2 regions of the Brevundimonas sp. BAL450 genome follow, and region 2 is predicted to be linked to the other one. Evidence: predicted binding sites of a transcription regulator. Region 2 holds the regulator's gene; the other holds the start of a gene.
What was found. Region 2 encodes HrcA, which represses chaperone genes, less so after heat shock. Its sites were predicted from a motif close to GTTAGCANTCNNNNNNNNNGANTGCTAAC; they were not measured.
Positions count from the first base shown of each region.

Region 1: the regulator HrcA is predicted to act here: its motif matches at 2,956-2,984, upstream of groES (co-chaperone GroES).

Region 1 is NZ_JADWOW010000060.1:119,491-129,203, forward strand. It holds gene pgi (glucose-6-phosphate isomerase) at 1-724, shown strand, start outside; gene IWC96_RS13445 (hypothetical protein) at 809-1,270, opposite strand; gene IWC96_RS13450 (tetratricopeptide repeat protein) at 1,441-2,922, shown strand; gene groES (co-chaperone GroES) at 3,031-3,318, shown strand; gene groL (chaperonin GroEL) at 3,373-5,022, shown strand; gene IWC96_RS13465 (hypothetical protein) at 5,136-5,411, shown strand; gene rpe (ribulose-phosphate 3-epimerase) at 5,508-6,170, shown strand; gene IWC96_RS13475 (heparinase II/III family protein) at 6,167-7,942, shown strand; gene purH (bifunctional phosphoribosylaminoimidazolecarboxamide formyltransferase/IMP cyclohydrolase) at 8,033-9,652, shown strand.
Region 2 is NZ_JADWOW010000059.1:2,148-11,860, reverse strand. It holds gene pyrF (orotidine-5'-phosphate decarboxylase) at 1-633, opposite strand, end outside; gene IWC96_RS12370 (MarC family protein) at 744-1,442, shown strand; gene IWC96_RS12365 (HIT domain-containing protein) at 1,450-1,869, opposite strand; gene rph (ribonuclease PH) at 1,866-2,582, opposite strand; gene hrcA (heat-inducible transcriptional repressor HrcA) at 2,703-3,788, shown strand; gene grpE (nucleotide exchange factor GrpE) at 3,785-4,414, shown strand; gene IWC96_RS12345 (dienelactone hydrolase family protein) at 4,418-5,290, opposite strand; gene IWC96_RS12340 (alpha-ketoglutarate-dependent dioxygenase AlkB) at 5,378-6,001, opposite strand; gene dnaK (molecular chaperone DnaK) at 6,237-8,153, shown strand; gene dnaJ (molecular chaperone DnaJ) at 8,346-9,530, shown strand; gene dapB (4-hydroxy-tetrahydrodipicolinate reductase) at 9,527-9,713, shown strand, end outside.

The DNA of each region.
Region 1 (9,713 bases), on a different contig from region 2:
CTTCCGGGACGCGCCGCTGGAGCGGAACGCGCCGGTGCTGATGGCCGCCGCCGAAATCTGGAACGTCAACGGACTGGGCCGCAGCGCGCGCACGGTGGCGCCCTACGCCCACCGCCTGCGCCGTCTGGCCGCCTTCCTGCAGCAGCTGGAGATGGAGTCCAACGGCAAGCGCATCCGCGATGACGGGTCTCCCGTGCCGCGCCAGACCTGTCCGGTGGTGTTCGGCGAGCCCGGCACCAACGGCCAGCATGCCTTCTTCCAGCAGCTGCATCAGGGGCCGGAGACGGTGCCCGCCGACTTCGTGGTGGTCGCCCGCGACGAGGAGGACCGGCCCCAGCCCGCCCTCTGGGCCAACGCCCTGGCCCAGGCCGAGGCGCTGATGATGGGCAAGTCGCTGAAGGCGGCGCGGGACGAGCTGATCGCCGCCGGTCATGCGCCCGCCGAGGCCGACCGCCTGGCGCCCCACAAGACCTTCCCCGGCAACCGGCCGTCCACCGCCATCCTGATGGAGCGCCTGACGCCCGAGACCCTGGGCGCCCTGATCGCGCTTTACGAGCACAAGGTGTTCGTGGAGGGGGTCATCTGGCGCATCAACAGCTTCGACCAGTGGGGCGTGGAGTTGGGCAAGGCCATGGCTCGCACCATCCTGGGCGAGATCGAAAGCGGTCAGTCCCGCCCCCACGATCCCTCGACCACAGCCCTGATCGATCGCCTGTCCGAGTGACGGCAAGCGAAAGGGGCGGACCCTTCCGGATCCGCCCCTCAGAGAGAGAGAGAGAGAGAGACGATCTAGCGTCGTCCTGAATCCTTACCAGCGGCGGTAATCGCGGCGATCGTCCCGACGGTCGTGGCGCCAGTCGCGGCGGTCCTCACGACGGTCCTGTCGCCAGTCGCGGCGGTCGTCGCGGCGATCATGACGCCAGTCGCGGCGGTCCGCCCGCCGATCATAGCGACGGTCGTAGCGCTGGTTGTACCGGCGCCATTCGTCGGCGTTGCGATAGTAGCGGCCGTCCCGGTAGTAGCGCCCGTTCCTGTAATAGCGGCGGTCGTCATCGTCCGCGCTGGCGTAGCCCAGGGCCGCGCCGGCGATTGCGCCGCCGGCGATATAGCTGCCGTCGCCGTTGCCGATCAGGGCGCCGGCGATGGCGCCGATGCCCGCGCCGATCAGGGCGTCGCGCTCGCGGTCATCGGCCGACACGGGGGCGGCGGAGGCGGCGGTCAGGGCCAGGGCGCCCGCGGCGCCGGCGGCGAGGGTGCGGAAGTTCATCATGATGGGCTCCTTTCAGTCGCATCCGCCGAGATGGGCGGGATGTCTGGTGAGCCTTCATCCTGGCCAGCCGGGCTGAACGTCCCCGGAGGCCTCCGTTCATCCGCCGTTCAGGCTGAGGACGGCCTTGCGGCAGGACCGGCCAGGCCATACCGTCGTTACGGGAGGCGCCCATGGGGTTTCGCGTTCGGTCATTCTGCGTCCTGGCGGCGGCAGGTCTGCTGGCGTTGCCGGGGGCCCGCCCGGCTGTGGCCCAGACCGCAGCCCAGACCGGCGTGGGCTCGCGGGTGACCGTCTCGGCGGACCCGGAGGTTCTGGCCCGTTCGGCGCGGGACAGCCGTGACGCGGGCGACCATGCCGGCGCCGCCGAAGCCTTCGCGGAGGCCGGGCGGGCCCTGGTCCTGAACCATGATGCGGCGGGGGCGGCCGAGGCCTTCACGGATGCCGCCCGGTCCCGTCTGGCCCTGGGCGACGTGGACGGCGCCTATGCGGTGCTGGCCGAGGCTGCCCGGCGGCTGGAAGCCGCGGGGCCCGAAGCCCACGGGGCGGCTGGGCGGGCCACCGCATCCCTGGCGCGCATCCGCACCAATCAGGGCCGTTACGCCGAAGCCCTGGCCCTGCTGGACCGGTCCGAGGCGCTGGGCGGCGACGCCCTGGACGGGCCGGGACAGGCGGCCCTGGCCTATGACCGGGCGCGCATTCTGGACTTTCTGGGCCGGGCCGAAGAGTCCGAGGTCCACGCGCGCCGGGCCCTGACCCTGCGCCGCGAGCATCTGGGGGAGGCCGATTCCCTGACCGGCGACGCCCAGAACCAGCTGGCGGTCAGCCTGCAGGCGCAGGGCCGGTATGACGAGGCGGACCGGGCCTACCGTGGCGCCCTGACGGTCTACGAAGCGGTCAACGGGCCGGATCACCCCCACGTGGCCATCGCCCTGTCGAATCTGGGCAACATCCTGCGCCGCCGGGGTCGCGAACATGCGGCCGAGCCGGTCTATCGCCGCGCCGTGCGCATCGCCGAAAGTTCGGGCGACGATGAGCTTCTGGCCCAGTGCCTGACCAATCTGGGCTGGCACCTGCGCATGACCGGCCGCTCGCCCGAGGCCGATCCCGTCTTCCGCCGCGCCGCCGATCTGCTGGTGACGGTGGCCGGGCCGGATCATCCGTTCACCGGCATCGCCTTCGCCAACCTGGCCCTGATCCTGGGCGATCAGGACAGGCATGCGGAAGCAGAGCCCCTGTTCGTGCAGGCCCTGGCGGCGCTGGAGCCGGCCGTGGGGACGGACAGTCCCGACATTCTCGCCACCCTGGACGGCTACGCCCACACCCTGGCGAAGCTGGACCGCAAGGCGGAGGCGGACGCCGTCTACGGGCGCACCCTGGATATCGCCCGCTCGCGCCTGTCGCCGGGCCATCCCGAGGCCATGCGCCAGACCGTGGCCGTGGCCGACTTCCTGCTGGACGACGGCCGGGCCGCCGAGGCGCGGCGGCATCTGGACGAGGCGGAAGCCGCCCTGTTCCAGCGGATCGGCGCCGCAACCGACCCCCGGGCCGGCGCCCTGCGCCGCACCCAGGCCCTGTTCGAGCGTCAGGTTCGCGCCGACTGGAGCTTGGCCCACCCGGCCCGCGCAGAAAATTCTCTGACGCCAAACCCTTGACCCGCATGGGCCCGGGGCCTATCTCCCGGCTGCATTAGCACTCGGGCAGGGTGGCTGCTAACAGCCATGGCCCGGGCAGGAACTCGATCCTTTAAGGAGATCATACAGATGGCGTTTCGTCCTCTCGGCGATCGCGTGCTGGTCAAGCGCGTGGAAGAAGAATCCAAGACCAAGGGCGGGATCATCATCCCCGACACGGCCAAGGAAAAGCCCCAGGAAGGCGAAGTCGTCTCCGTCGGCCCCGGCGCCCGTGACGACAGCGGCAAGGTCAACGCCCTGGAGCTGAAGGCCGGCGACCGCATCCTGTTCGGCAAGTGGTCGGGCACGGAAGTGAAGATCGATGGCGACGACCTGATCATCATGAAGGAATCCGACGTTCTGGGCGTGCTGTCCTAAGCACCCGCGTCGACCACCTTCTTAAACGAAATCAATAGATAGGAGCTGCCGAACATGGCCGCCAAGATCGTACATTTCAACACCGACGCGCGCGACAAGATGCTGCGCGGCGTCAACGTCCTCGCCAATGCCGTGAAGGTGACCCTGGGGCCCAAGGGCCGCAACGTGGTCATCCAGAAGTCCTTCGGCGCCCCGCGCTCGACCAAGGACGGCGTTTCGGTGGCCAAGGAAATCGAGCTGGAAGACGCCTTCGAGAACATGGGCGCCCAGATGATCCGCGAAGTCGCTTCGAAGACGAACGACAAGGCGGGTGACGGCACCACCACCGCCACGGTTCTGGCCCAGTCCATCGTTCAGGAAGGCCTGAAGTCGGTCGCGGCCGGCATGAACCCGATGGACCTGAAGCGCGGCATCGACAAGGCGGTCACCGCCGTCCTCGCCGAGATCAAGGCCACCTCCAAGAAGGTTTCGGCCAACTCGGAAATCGCCCAGGTCGGCACCATCTCGGCCAACGGCGACGTGGAAGTCGGCGAGATGATCGCCAAGGCCATGGACAAGGTCGGCAACGAAGGCGTCATCACGGTTGAGGAAGCCAAGACCGCCGAGACCGAGCTGGACGTCGTGGAAGGCATGCAGTTCGACCGCGGCTACCTGTCGCCCTACTTCATCACCAACGCCGACAAGATGGAGGCCGATCTCGAGGAGCCCCTGATCCTGCTCCACGAGAAGAAGCTGTCCTCGCTGCAGGCCATGCTGCCGATCCTGGAAGCCGTGGTTCAGTCGGGTCGACCGCTGGTCATCATCGCCGAGGACATCGAGGGCGAGGCCCTGGCCACCCTGGTGGTCAACAAGCTGCGCGGCGGCCTGCGGGTCGCGGCGGTCAAGGCGCCGGGCTTCGGTGACCGCCGCAAGGCCATGCTGGAGGACATCGCCGTCCTGACCGGCGGCCAGGTGATCTCGGAAGACCTGGGCATCAAGCTGGAAAACGTCACCCTGGACATGCTGGGCAAGGCCAAGAAGGTCACCATCACCAAGGACGACACCACCATCGTTGACGGCGTCGGCGAGAAGGACGCGATCGAGGGCCGCATCGCCCAGATCAAGCGCCAGATCGAGGACACCACCTCGGACTACGACAAGGAGAAGCTGCAGGAGCGTCTGGCCAAGCTGGCCGGCGGCGTCGCGGTGATCCGCGTCGGCGGCTCGACCGAGGTCGAGGTCAAGGAGAAGAAGGATCGCGTCGACGACGCCCTGAACGCCACGCGTGCGGCGGTTGAAGAAGGCATCGTCCCCGGCGGCGGCATCGCGCTGCTGAAGGCGACCAAGGCGCTCGAAGGCCTGAAGGGCGACAACGCCGATCAGACCGCGGGCATCGCCATCATCCGCCGCGCCATCCAGGCCCCGATCCGGCAGATCGCCGAGAACGCGGGCGTCGAAGGCTCCATCGTGGTCGGCAAGGTGCTGGAGAACAAGGACGCCTCGTTCGGCTTCAACGCCCAGACCGAGGAGTACGGCGACCTGGTGAAGATGGGCGTGATCGACCCCGCCAAGGTGGTCCGCACCGCCCTGCAGGACGCCGCCTCCGTGGCCGGCATCCTGATCACCACCGAAGCCGCCGTGGCTGACGCTCCCAAGAAGTCCTCGGGCGGCGGCGCCCCGGACATGGGCGGCGGCATGGGCGGCATGGGCGGCATGGACTTTTAAGTCCGTCATCCCGGCCAACGAGCGGGTCGCCTAGCGGCCCGCGACGCCGAGCCGGGACCATTCAGCTCAGACTGAACAGAAGGGCGGGTCCAGCGATGGGCCCGCCCTTTTCCATGACCGATATTGACGCAACGATATGCAATCCTTGGAATACTGATGACATGGAGATGCAGATGTTTGAGATTGGAAAAACTTACAGTTTCACCGTCCACGATGATGGGCAGGTATCGCATTTCGCGGGCGAAATCGTCGATTGGCAGGCACCGCTCCTGAAGCTGACGACTTCGGGGGAGGCGGAAGTGATTCTCAACACATCCTCCTCGGCATTCATTCGGGCCAAGCCGTACGAGCCCTCGGTGTATGAGACGCGTGGGCTGATAACGCTGTAGCTAAATTAGTTGGCTCCTGATTCAGGTCATCTGAACTCCGCCTGATCGTCCCTCCCCGCTTGCCCCTCATGCGCGCCCGCCGTAAGTCGGGGCATGGTGAAAACTCCCCTGATCTGTCCGTCGATCCTGGCCAGCGATTTCGCGAAGCTGGGACAGGAAGTGGCGGCCATCGAGGCCGCGGGCGCCGACTGGGTGCATGTGGATGTGATGGACGGCCATTTCGTGCCGAACCTGACCATCGGCCCGGCGGTGGTGAAGGCCCTGCGGCCCCATTCGACCCTGCCGTTCGACGTGCACCTGATGGTGGCGCCGGTGGACCCGTGGCTGGAGGCCTACCGCGAGGCCGGCGCCGACATTCTGAGCGTCCATCCCGAGAGCGGACCGCACCTGCACCGCACCCTGGGCACGATCCGGGGCCTGGGAGCCAGGGCGGGCATCGTGTTCAACCCGGCCACGCCCCTGAGCATCCTTGAGGAGGTGGTGGATCTGGTGGACCTGGTGCTGATCATGTCGGTCAATCCGGGCTTTGGCGGCCAGAAATTCATCGACAGCGCCCTGACCAAGATCGAACGCGCCCGCGCCATCCTCGATCGCGCCGGCAGTCCCGCGCACCTTCAGGTGGACGGCGGGGTGGTGGCGGCCAATGCGGGCGCCTGCGTCTCCGCCGGCGCGGATGCGCTGGTGGCGGGGTCCTCGGTGTTCAAGGGGGGGGCGGACGCCTACGCCGACAACATAAAGGCTTTGAAGGCCGCCGCGTGAAACTGCCCAGCGCCCCCTTCGCCGATCCCTCGCGCCCCGCCGCGCCCGCGCCGGTGAAGCGCGCGCCCAGCCCCGGCGGCTGGAGCCTGGCCCCGGCCATCGCGGGACGCCTGCTGACCCGCCAGTCCTTCATCGAGCTGTACGGCCTGCCCGGCTATCACCAGACCCTGAAGTGGCCCCGCGCCGAGGGCTTCGCCGCCACGCCGCGCGACTTCCGGCCCAGCGACGCCGAGATCGGCCGCGCGCTGCTGGGCGGACGCATGATGCTGTCCGGCGTGTCCATGGACCTGAGAAGCCCCGAGGACCCCTGGAACCGGCCCAGCCCCAGCCGGTCGTTCGCCGTCGCCCTGCACGAGTTCGCCTGGCTGCCGTCGCTGATGCTGGCCGGAGAGAAGGGCGCGCGCGAGGCGCTGCGCCTGACCCTGGGCTGGCACGCGGTGTTCTCCCACTGGTCGCCGTTCTCATGGCAGCCCGACATTCTGGCCCGGCGGGTGTTCAACCTGGCCTGCGCGGCCCGGCGCATGGCGGCGGTGGCCAATGAGGCGGACCGCGCCCTGCTGGCCGACATCCTGGCCCGGCAGGCGCGGCAGCTTCTGCGCCCCCCCGGCGGACTGGCCGAGAACGCTGCCCAGCGCACGGCGGCGGCCGTGGCCGGGTGTGCACTGGGGGGCAAGGCGGGCGCGTCGCTGCGTCGCCGCGCCCTGAACAAGCTGGCGTCCGCCCTCAAGCACACGGTGCGCGAGGACGGCGCCCACGCCAGCCGCTCGCCCCAGGCGGGCCTGGAGCTGCTGCTGGACCTGCTGACCCTGGACGACGTGCTGCTGCAGCTGGCCGAGACGCCGCCGCCGGAGCTGGCGCTGGCCATCGGGCGGCTGACCATGGGGCTGCGCACCCTGACCCTGCCCGACGGGCGGCTGGCCGCATTCCAGGGCGGCGGGGCGCTGGACCCGGCCCTGGTCGCCGCCGCCCGCGCCCACGACGAGGACGATCCCGGCCCGGTGGAGGGCATGGGCCCCGGCGGCTACGCCCGGGTGCATACCCCGCTGCTGACCCTGATCGCCGATGCGGCGCCGCCCGCCACGGGCCCGTGGAGCGGCACGGCCTGCGCCCAGACCGGGGCCATGGAGATCATCTGCGGGCGGGACCGCATCGTCACCAACTGCGGCTGGACCCCGCGCGCCCATGAGCGGCAGGCCATGCGCCTGACCCCGGCCGGCTCGACCCTGTGTCTGGGCGACGGGGCCATGGCCCAGCCCCTGACCGGGTGGAAGGCGGACCTTCTGGGCACGCGCCTTGTGGGGCCCACGATCCATGTGGACGCCCAGCACCGCGCCGCCGAGGGCGCAGTATGGCTGGAGATCGAGCACGACGGTTGGGCCCCGCGCTTTGGCCTGAAGCATCAGCGCCGGCTGTATCTGGACCAGCGGCTGGACGAACTTCGGGCCGAGGAGCGGCTGTATCCGTGCGACGGGCACAAGGACGCGGCCCGCCCGCTGGCGGCGCCCTATGCGGTGCGCTTCCATCTGGAGCCGGGGGTTCAGGCGTCTCTGGCGCGGGACAAGCGCAGCATTCTGCTGCGCGGCGCTTCGGGCCGGGGCTGGTGGTTCCGGAGCGACGCGCCGGACGTGGACATCGAGCCCTCGGTCCATGTGGCGGACGGCCTGACCCGGCGCTCGCTGCAGCTGGTGCTGCGCGGCTCGGCCCGCACCGACGCCGAGACCAGGATCCGCTGGAAGATGAGCCCGGCCGGCGCCAGCGGCGAGACGGGGTAAGGCGCGCCGAAGGTGGCGGAACCGGGCGGCGCGTGTTAACGGCGCGCCGTTCCCGCCTCCCCCGCCCCAAGCCTGCCAGAACGGATTCCCATGCCCGCCGCGCCCGACTTTCCGCCTGCCCCCGACGCCGTCAAACCCGTCCGGGCGCTGATCTCCCTGTCCGACAAGTCGGGGCTCGAGGATGTGGCCCGCGCCCTGGCCGAGCTGGGGGTGGAGCTGGTGTCCACGGGCGGCACCCGGGCGGCTATCGAGAAAGCCGGCCTGCCGGTGAAGGACGTGGCCGATCTGACCGGCTTCCCGGAGATGATGGACGGGCGGGTCAAGACGCTGCATCCCGTGGTGCACGGCGGCCTGCTGGGCGTGCGCGATGCGCCGGAGCACGCGAAGGCCATGGCCGAGCACGGCATCGGCCCCATCGATCTGGTGTGGATCGACCTTTACCCCTTCGAAGCCACCATCGCGGGCGGGGGCGACTTCGCCTCGGCCGTGGAGAACATCGACATCGGCGGCCCGGCCATGATCCGGTCCTCGGCCAAGAACCACGGCTATGTGGCGGTCTGCGTGGACCGGGAGTCCATCGACGAGGCCGTGGCGGCCCTGAAGGCGGACGGGAGCACCAGCCTTGCCCTGCGCAAGCGACTGGCGGCGCGGGCCTTTGCGCGCACGGCCGCCTATGACGCGGCGGTGTCCGGCTGGTTCGCCGGTCAGGTGGAGGACGCCGCCCCGGCCCGCAAGACCATCGCCGGCAGCCTGGCCCAGACCCTGCGCTACGGCGAGAACCCGCACCAGGCGGGCGCCTTCTACCGCACCTCGGAGACCCGCCCCGGCGTGGCCAACGCCCGCCAGCTGCAGGGCAAGGAGCTCGGTTACAACAACATCGCCGACGCGGACGCGGCCTATGAGCTGGTGGCCGAGTTCGAGGAGCCCGCCTGCGTCATCGTCAAGCACGCCAACCCGTGCGGAGTGGCGGTGGGCAAGGACCTGTCGGAAGCCTACGCCCGGGCGCTGGAGTGCGACGCGGTGTCGGCCTTCGGCGGGGTGGTGGCGGTCAACCGGCCGCTGACGGCAGCCGACGCGACCCTGATCACCGGGATCTTCACCGAGGTGGTGATCGCGCCGGGCGCCGACGAAGCGGCGAAGGCGGTGTTCGCGGCGAAGAAGAACCTGCGCCTGCTGATCACCGACGGCCTGCCCGATCCCCTGCAGCCGGGGCAGGTGTTCCGCTCGGTGGCCGGGGGCCTGCTGGTGCAGTCGCGCGACCTGGCCCGCATCACGCCCGCGGACCTGAAGATCGTGACGAAGCGCCAGCCCACCGACGAGGAGGTGCGCGACATGCTGTTCGCCTTCACCGTGGCCAAGCACGTGAAGTCCAACGCCATCGTCTACGCCAGGGCCGGCCAGACGGCGGGCATCGGCGCGGGCCAGATGAACCGGCGCGACTCCGCCCGCATCGCCGCCATCCGGGCCAAGGAAGCGGGCGAGGCCCATGCCAAGCAATTTGGGGGACTGGCCCACTCGCTGGCGCAGGGCTCGGCCTGTGCGTCGGAGGCCTTCTTCCCCTTCGCCGACGGTCTGCTGGAGGCCGTGGCGGCGGGCGCCACCGCGGTGATCCAGCCCGGGGGCTCGATCCGCGACGACGAGGTCATCGCCGCCGCCGACGACAAGGGCGTGGCCATGGCCTTCACCGGGGTGCGGGTGTTCCGGCACTAGATTTCAGACTCCGGACTCAAAAAAACAGGGTCTGAATTGTCTGAATCGTCTGAAATCGTCC
Region 2 (9,713 bases):
GGGGCGGCCCACCACGAGGTGGGTGGCGTCGGCCTGCAAGGCCGAGGCCGGGGTGGCGGCGCGGGCCTGATCGTCCAGGGCGGCGCCCGCCGGGCGGACGCCCGGGGTGACGATCAGGAAGTCGGGGCGGCCGGCGGCCTCGGCCAGGGCGCGCACCTGCGCCGCCTCGTGGGGGCTGGAGACCACCCCGTCGATGCCCGCGTCCAGCGCCTGACGCACCCGCAGCGCCACCAGATCGGCGGCGGACAGGCTGTGGTCGTCGGCGGTCAGGTCCGCGTCGGTCAGGCTGGTCAGGACCGTGACGCCCAGGATCTTAAGGCCCGAGCCTTCGGCGCCCTTTCGGGCCGCCGCCATCACCTGCGGCTGGGCGTGGACGGTCAGCAGGTCGCAGCCGGATCTGGCCAGGGCGGCGGCGGCCTTTTCCACGGTCGCGCCGATGTCGTGCAGCTTCCAGTCCAGGAACACCTGCTTGCCGTCCGCCTTCAGCTCGCGGGCCAGGACCATGCCGTCGGTGGCGAACAACTGCAGTCCCACCTTGTAGAATTCGACGGCGTCGCCCAGCCGCCCGGTCAGGGCGCGGGCCTCATCGGTGGTGGGGAAATCGAGTGCGCAGATCAGGCGCGGGTCGGACATGGCGTGGTCTCCGGGCGCTCGAGTGAAGGAACGCGGGTTGCGAAGCGGCGCGACCCGGCCGATAGAGGCGGAACGCGGGGCAGAACAGATTTTCAGGCCAAGACATGGACATGAACGCCGTCGATCTCGGGGTCAACCTCTTCGTGGCCCTGTTCGCCCTGGCCGATCCCATCGGCAATGTGCCCATCTTTGCGGCCGCCACCCTGGGCGCCACGGCGGCGCAGCGGCGCGGCATCAGCGGCATGATCGCCCTGACCATGATCGGGTTTCTGGTCTTCTTCTTCGTCACCGGCCTGGCCCTGCTGGAGTTCTTCGGCATCTCGCTGGCGGCGTTCCGCATCGCCGGGGGCATCCTGCTGCTGTTTCTGGGTCTGGACATGACCCGGGATGATTTCCTCAAGGCCTTCGCCGACGTGGACCCCACCAATGATCCGGGCGACGTGCGCGGCTATGCGCGGCGGCGGTTCCAGCGTCTGGTGGTGCCCATCGCCATTCCGCTGCTGATCGGGCCCGGGGCCATTTCAGCGGTGATCATTCAAGCGGGCGAAGCCCGCGAGATCGGGGCGGCGGGCTGGGCCGCGGGGCTGGCGGCCATCGTGGCGGTGTCGGTGGTGACCTTCGCCTGTTTCTCGGTCTCGGGCCTGATCAGCCGGCTTCTGGGCGAAGTGGGCATGGCCATCGTGGTGCGGGTGCTGGGCCTGATCCTGTGCGCCCTGGCGGTTCAGTTCATCATCGTGGGCCTGGGTGAGGCCACCAACGGCTTCATCAACCTGGCCGCCTCGGCGCCCTACGGCGAGGGTGGGCACTGAGGGCGGATCAGCCCTTGCGGATGACAGCCAGCAATTCGTCCCGCACCTCGGGCTCATAGGGAATGGCCGGGCCGCGCCCCCAGACCGGATCGGGCCACAGGCCGTCATCGCGGCGCCGGCCGACCACATGGACGTGCAGCTGGGCGGTGACATTGCCGATGGCGGCGATGTTCAGCTTCTCCACCGGGCGCATGGACCGCTGGCCGATGGCCCGCACCATGGCGCCCGCGCGTACGGTCTCCTCCATCAGCACCGCCCGTTGTTCCGCCGTCAGCTGGTCCAGTTCGATCAGGCCCTCGAAGCGGGGAATCAGGATCAGCCAGGGAAAGCGCGCGTCATCCTGCAGCCGGACCTGACACAGCGGCCAGTTCGCCGCCTCGATCGAACCGGCGTCAAAGGCCGGGTCGGCAGCGAAGGCCTCCGTCATCGCCCCAGCGCCGCCCGCTGCATGGCGAACAGCTCGGCGCAGCCGCTTTCGGCCAGCCCGAACAGGCGGTCGAACTCGGCCCGGCTGAAGCCGCGCTTCTCGCCGGTGGCCTGGATCTCCACGATGTCGCCTGACCCGGTCAGGACAAAGTTGGAATCGGCCTCGGCATTGGAATCCTCTTCGTAATCCAGGTCCAGCACGGGCGTATCCATGAACACGCCGCAGGACACCGCCGCCACCTGATCCAGAATGGGGTCGGTTTTCAGCACGCCCTCGTCCTTCAGGTAGTTCAGGGCCGAGGCCATGGCGACCCAGGCGCCGGTGATGGCGGCGGTGCGGGTGCCGCCGTCGGCCTGGATCACGTCGCAGTCGATCAGCACCTGACGCTCGCCCAGCGCCTTCATGTCCACCACCGCCCGCAGCGAGCGGCCGATCAGGCGCTGGATTTCCTGCGTCCGGCCCGACTGCTTGCCCGCCGCCGCCTCCCGCCGGCCCCGGGTGTGGGTGGCGCGGGGCAACATGCCATATTCCGCCGTGACCCAGCCCTGCCCCTTGCCGCGCAGCCACGGCGGCAGGCTTTCCTCCACCGACGCGGTGACCAGAACCTTCGTATGGCCAAAGCTGACCAGGCACGAGCCCTCGGCGTAGCGATTGACCCCGATCTCGAGGGTGACGGGGCGAAGCTGTTCGGGCGTGCGGTCAGACGGGCGCATGGGTCTCGCTTATCGTATTGGAAGTGGTGGCCCGGACGCTTATCCTGAAAGGGTGAGCCTGTCCCGTCCAGAAGCCGTGAAAGCCGTTTATCCGCACCCCCCCGCAGCGGAGGCCCGGTCATGAGCCTGTTCGCCCCCTCCGCCCCCCTGACCATGCTGGACGACCGGGCGCGCGACATCTTCCGCCGCATCGTCGAGACCTATCTGGAGACCGGCGAGCCGGTGGGTTCGCGCACCCTGTCCCTGAGCGGGGTGTCCCTGTCGCCGGCCTCCATCCGCAACACCATGCAGGACCTGACCCTGGCGGGGCTGCTGCACGCGCCCCACACGTCGGCCGGAAGGGCGCCCACCCACGCGGGCCTGCGTCTGTTCGTGGACGGGCTGCTGGAGATCGGCGACGTCAGCCAGGAGGAGCGGCGCGAGATCGACGCCCGTCTGGCCGTCCACAAGGGCGCGGCGGGCCGCGGCGGCTTCGAGGAGGCGCTGGATGCGGCCTCGTCCCTGCTGTCGGGTCTGGCGGGCGGCGCCGGCGTGGTGGCCAGCCCGGTGCGTGACACCGGCGTGCGCCATGTGGAGTTCGTGGCCCTGGGTGAGGATCAGGCGCTGGCGGTTCTGGTGGCCGAGGACGGCACGGTTGAGAACCGCCTGATGCCGCTGGCCGCCGGGGTCACGGCCTCGACCCTTCAGGAAGCCTCCAACTTCCTCAACGCCCGGCTCAAGGGCCGACCGCTGCAGGAGGCGCGCAGCGAGATGAGCGCCGAGCTTCAGGCCGCCCGGCGCGATCTGAACGAGGCCGCCGCCCGGCTGGTGGAGGACGGCATGGCCGCCTGGTCCGGCGGACCGGACCGCGAGCGGGCCCTGATCGTGCGCGGCCGCGCCAATCTTCTGCAGGACCGCGAGGCGCTGGAGGATCTGGAGCGGGTGCGCGTCCTGTTCGACGACCTGGAGCAGAAAGAACAGCTGATCGGCCTTCTGGACGGGGTCACAAACGCCCAGGGGGTGCGCATCTTCATCGGCGCCGAAACGCGACTGTTTTCACTTTCGGGTTCCGCCGTGATCGCGGCGCCCTATATGTCGGGCCGACAGCGGGTTCTGGGCGCCATCGGCGTAATCGGACCTGCAAGACTGAACTACGCCCGTGTCATTCCGTTGGTGGACTATACCGCCCGGGTGCTGGGCCGGATGCTGGACGGACAGGAAACGTGAGCGACACCTATAACGACCGAAACGACGCCGAAGCGCGCGACGAAGCCGACCTGAACGCCGAGGCGGGGCTTGACGCCGATCCCGCCCACGCGTTCGAGCAGGAGGACGATCTGGGCCCCATCGACGCCCTGATCACCGAGCGCGACGAGTGGAAGGACCGCGCCCTGCGCGCCGTAGCCGAGGCCGACAACGTCAAGCGCCGCGCCGAGCGCGAGATGAATGACGCGCGCGCTTACGCCATCACCCGCTTCGCCCGCGATCTGCTGGGCGTGGCCGACAATCTGTCGCGCGCCTTGCAGGCGGCTCCGAAGGAGAACGCCGACGCCGCCGTGGGCGGTCTCGTCACCGGGCTGGAGATGACCGAGAAGTCGCTGCTGTCGGCCTTCGAGACAAACGGCCTGACCCGCGTGGCGCCCGAGGCGGGGGAGGCGTTCGACCCCAACCTGCATCAGGCCATGATGGAGCAGCCCTCCGACACCGTGGCGGCCGGCCAGGTCATCCAGACCATGCAGGCGGGCTACGCCCTGTTCGGCCGGGTCGTGCGTCCCGCCATGGTGGTGGTGGCCGCGCGGGGATCTGGCGGCGGCTCGCAGGAGCCCGGCGCGCGACTCGACGCCAAGGTCTGATACCTAGAGGTGAGCCTGGAAGTGCGCCAGCAGGCGTGACCAGCCGTCCGCCGCCGCTTCGGCCTGATAGCTGGGGCGGTAGTCAGCGTGAAAGGCGTGTCCGGCGCCCGTATAGAGCACGATCTCGCTGGCGGTCTGGCCCTCCCGGGTCAGGGCCTCGCGCATGGCTTCCACCGACGCGACCGGAATGCCCCGGTCGTCCTCTCCGTACAGGCCCAGCACCGGCGCCTTGAGGTCGCCCGCCAGGTCCACCGGCCAGGGCGCGCCGGCGGTCGCGCCGTCTTCCGGGGCCAGCCGCCCGTACCAGGCGACGCCCGCGTCAAAGGCGGCGAAGCGGGCCACCGCCTGCCAGACCACCTTGCCGCCCCAGCAGAAGCCGGTGATCCCCACCCGCTCACTGTCGGCCCAGATCTGGCCGCCCAGCCACTGCAGGGTCGCCGAGACGTCGCCCATGACCTGTTCGTATCCGGCCGCCCCAACGATCTCGAACACTCGCGCCATGTCCGACAGGGGCGCTGGATCCTCCACCCGCACGAAGAAGGCGGGGGCGATGGCCGCATAGCCCTCCCTGGCCAGGCGGCGGCACACGTCCTGGATATAGGCGTGCACGCCGAAGATCTCCGACGCCACCACCACGATGGGGAACGGCCCTTCGCCCTCGGGCCGCGCCACATAGGCGGGCAGGTCGAAGCCGTCCGGCGCGGGCAGGTTCACCGTCTCGGTCACCAGTCCGTCGGCATCCGTCACCACCGGCTCGGCCGATTGCGACACCGCCGCGGTCGCATAGCCGGCGAACAGCAGGCCCCCCAGCAGCCGGCGACTGATCTTGAAATCCTCGGGCCGGGGGCCTTCGGGGCGGATCAGGTTCACGCTCATGACGGGTCTCCGGGGGTCGGCTCGGGAAAGCGCGACTGTGCGCCGCCCCGTGGGTCCGGTCCAGTCACGACCCGGTCAAGCGGCCGTTCAGGCGGCACGTCGCAGGGTCAGGTTCATGCGCCCGCCCCCCGGCAAAAGGCTGGACGATCCGCCCAGAATCCGGTCGATCCCGTGCCGCGCCAGCCGCGCCGGCCCTGACAGCATGCATGCATCCCCCGAGGCCAGCCGCACCGAGCGCGTCCGCCCGCCGCCCGCCGCCCCGATCCGGAACACCGCCGTGTCCCCCAGCGAGACCGACAGCACCGGCGCGGTCAGGTCCCGCTCATCCTTGTCCTGATGCAGGCCCATGCGGGCGTCGGCGTCATACAGATTGACCAGACAGGCGTCGGGCGGCGCGGGCCAGCCGGTCAGATCGTCCCACAAGGTCAGCAACATCTGGGGAATCGGCGGCCAGGGCGCGCCTGTTTCGGGATGAACCGCCTGATAGCGATAGCCCGCCCGGTCCGAGACCCACCCCAGCGGCCCCAGATTGCTCATACGCACAGAGAACGGCCGTCCGCCTGGCGTGACAGGCCGATACAGCGGCGCGGCCTCCAGCGCCGCCAGCACCTGATCCCGCAGCTGCGCCTGATCCGCAGCCGTCAGTCGCCCCGGCCAGAGGCGAAAACCGTCGAGCGAGTCATCCAGCGTCATGTCGGCGGGCGAGGTCATTGACCCCATATCGGATGGGCCTGATCTCGCGCCAAGCCCTTGCACCCCTTGCGGGCTTTCCCATATCCGACCGGAACGTGGACAAGACCCTATTCCTTTGAGGGAATTGTTCGCTTAAGGAGCCCCACCGCCGGTTCGCCCGGCAAGCCTAACAACCCACAGGGGGCGGTCACGCGCGGCGCTTGATCCGAAGGCCGCCGCATCGCCCGCCGATACGGAGTGAAAGACAACGCCCATGAGCAAGATCATCGGCATCGACCTCGGCACCACCAACTCGTGTGTTGCGGTCATGGACGGCAAGAATCCCAAGGTCATCGAGAACGCCGAGGGCAACCGCACCACCCCGTCGGTGGTCGCGATCCAGGAGGACGGCCAGTCCCTGGTCGGCCAGCCGGCCAAGCGCCAGGCGGTCACCAACCCCGAGAACACCTTCTTCGCCATCAAGCGCCTGATCGGCCGCAGCTATGACGACCCCGTCGTGGCGAAGGACAAGAAGATGGTCCCCTACGAGATCGTCAAGGGCCCCAATGGCGACGCCTGGGTGCGCGCCCACGGCAAGGACTATTCCCCCCAGCAGGTCTCCGCCTTCACCCTTCAGAAGATGAAGGAGGCCGCCGAGGCCTATCTGGGCGAGAAGGTCGAGAAGGCGGTCATCACCGTCCCGGCCTATTTCAACGACGCCCAGCGTCAGGCCACCAAGGACGCCGGCAAGATCGCCGGCCTTGAGGTCCTGCGCATCATCAACGAGCCCACCGCGGCCGCGCTGGCCTATGGCCTCGACAAGAACGACGGCCAGAAGATCGCCGTCTACGACCTGGGCGGCGGCACCTTCGACGTCTCGATCCTGGAGATCGGCGACGGCGTGTTCGAGGTGAAGGCCACCAACGGCGACACCTTCCTCGGCGGCGAGGACTTCGACCTGCGTCTGGTCGATTATCTGGCCGATGAGTTCAAGAAGGAGCAGGGCGTCGACCTGCGCTCCGACAAGCTGGCCCTGCAACGCCTCAAGGAAGAGGCCGAAAAGGCCAAGAAGGAGCTGTCCTCGGTCACCCAGTACGAGGTCAACCTGCCCTTCATCACCATGAACGCCTCGGGCCCGCTGCACCTGAACATCAAGCTCTCGCGCGCCAAGCTCGAAGCCCTGGTGGACGACCTGATCCAGCGCAGCATCGAGCCGTGCCAGAAGGCCCTCAAGGACGCGGGCCTCAAGGCCTCGGACATCGACGAGGTCATTCTGGTCGGCGGCATGACCCGCATGCCCAAGGTGCAGGAGGCCGTGAAGGCCTTCTTCGGCCGGGAGCCGCACAAGGGCGTGAACCCCGATGAAGTGGTGGCGCTGGGCGCCGCCGTTCAGGCCGGCGTGCTGCAGGGCGACGTCAAGGACGTGCTTCTGCTGGACGTGACCCCCCTGACCCTGGGCATCGAGACCCTGGGCGGCGTGTTCACCCCCCTGATCGAGCGCAACACGACGATCCCCACCAAGAAGAGCCAGGTGTTCTCCACCGCCGACGACAACCAGTCGGCCGTGACCATCCGGGTGTTCCAGGGCGAGCGGCCCATGGCGGCGGACAACAAGATCCTCGGCCAGTTCGACCTGATGGGCATTCCCCCCGCACCGCGCGGCATGCCCCAGATCGAGGTGACCTTCGACATCGACGCCAACGGCATCGTCAACGTCGGCGCCAAGGACAAGGCCACCAACAAGGAGCAGTCGATCCGCATCCAGGCCAACGGCGGCCTGTCGGATGAGGACATCGAGACCATGGTCAAGGAGGCGGAAGCCAACGCCGCCGCCGACAAGGCCCGCAAGGAGCTGGTCGAGGCCCAGAACGGCGCCGACAGCCTGATCCACTCCACCGAGAAGGCCATGGCCGAGCACGGCGACAAGGTCTCCGGCGACGACAAGACCGCCATCGAGACGGCCCTGGCCGACCTCAAGTCCGCCCGCGAGGGTGAGAACGCCGAGGACATCAAGGCCAAGACCCAGACCCTGGTCCAGGCCTCCATGAAGCTGGGCGAGGCCATGTACGCCGCCCAGCAGGGCTCCGGCGACGGCGCTGACGGCGCCCAGGCCGAGCAACCCGCCGACGACGGCGTGGTGGACGCCGAGTTCGAGGAAGTCTCGGACTCCGACGACAAGAAGAGCGCCTGAGGCGGTCTGACCGAGCAGAGCCCCGCTCGCTTCTCCAGTGAGGCGAGCGGGGCTTTTTTCTGATCGCGGATGGCGATACCCCTGACCTTCATGCGGATATTGCATCCGTCGGGGCGGACACCATCTGAGGCATGACGACGGCGCCGGAGCCCTTCGGCGCGACGGGGCGAAACAAGGAATCGGGTACGCCTTATGGCGCGTGACTTCTACGAAATCCTGGGCGTCGAGCGGACCATCGACGCGGCCGGCCTCAAGGCGGCCTATCGCAAGCTGGCCATGGCGCACCACCCGGACCGGAACGGCGGGTGCGAGGACTCCGCGGCCAAGTTCAAGGAAATCAGCGAGGCCTACGGCGTCCTGTCGGACGACCAGAAGCGCGCGGCCTATGACCGGTTCGGCCATGCCGGGGTCAACGGCGGCGCGGGCGGGCGCGGCGGCGGGCAGGGCTTCCACGACATCAACGACATCTTCTCCGAAGTGTTCGGCGAGGCGTTCGGCGACGTGTTCGGCGGGGCCCGCTCCCAGCGCGGCGGACCGCGCCGGGGCTCGGACCTGCGGCATGATCTGGAGATCACCCTGGAGCAGGCCTACCGGGGGCTGGATGCGGAGATCACGGTCCCCACCACGGCGACCTGCGAGACCTGCAACGGCTCGGGCGCCAAGGCGGGCAGCCAGCCGACCACCTGCGCCACCTGCGCCGGTCAGGGGCGGGTGCGTCAGGCCAACGGCTTCTTCGCGGTGGAGCGCACCTGCCCCCACTGCGGCGGCCAGGGCAAGGTCATCAAGGACCGCTGCGGCTCGTGTCACGGCCACGGCCAGGTGCGCAGGAACCGCACCCTGTCGCTGAAGATCCCGGCGGGCGTGGACGACGGCTCGCGCATCCGGCTGGCGGGCGAGGGCGACGTGGGCATGGGCGGCGGCCCGCGCGGCGACCTCTATGTGTTCCTGTCGGTGAAGCCCCACGAGCTGTTCGAGCGGGACAATCTGGACCTGCTGGTGACCGTCCCCGTGCCCATGACCGTGGCGGCCCTGGGCGGCGAGATCGAGGCCCCGTGCCTGGTGTCGGAGGCCTGCGACGGCCAGTGCCGGGCCTCCGTCAAGGTCCCCGAGGGCGCCGAGACCGGCAAGACCGTGCGCATCAAGGGCAAGGGCATGCCCCGGCTGGACGGCCGCGGGCGCGGCGACCTGGTGGTGGAGCTGTTCGTGGAGACGCCCCAGAACCTCAACGCCCGCCAGAAGGCGCTTCTGAAGGAGCTGGCCGAGTGTTGCGGCGAGGCCCAGAACCCCCGCAACTCCGGCTTCGCCTCCAAGGCCAAGCGGTTCTGGAGCGAGATCACCGGCAGCGACGATACGCCCAAGAAGGAAAGCGCGGCTTGAGCGGCGTGATCCATGTGGGCGTCTCGGGCGCCCGGGGCCGCATGGGCCGCGCCGTCGGCCAGGTGCTGGACGCGCGCGAGGATCTGGTGGTGGCCGCCCGCTTCGACCGCGGCGAGACCCCGGACCTCTCCCTTTGCGACGTGGTCATCGATTTCTCGACGCCTGACGCCTCCGTCGAACTGG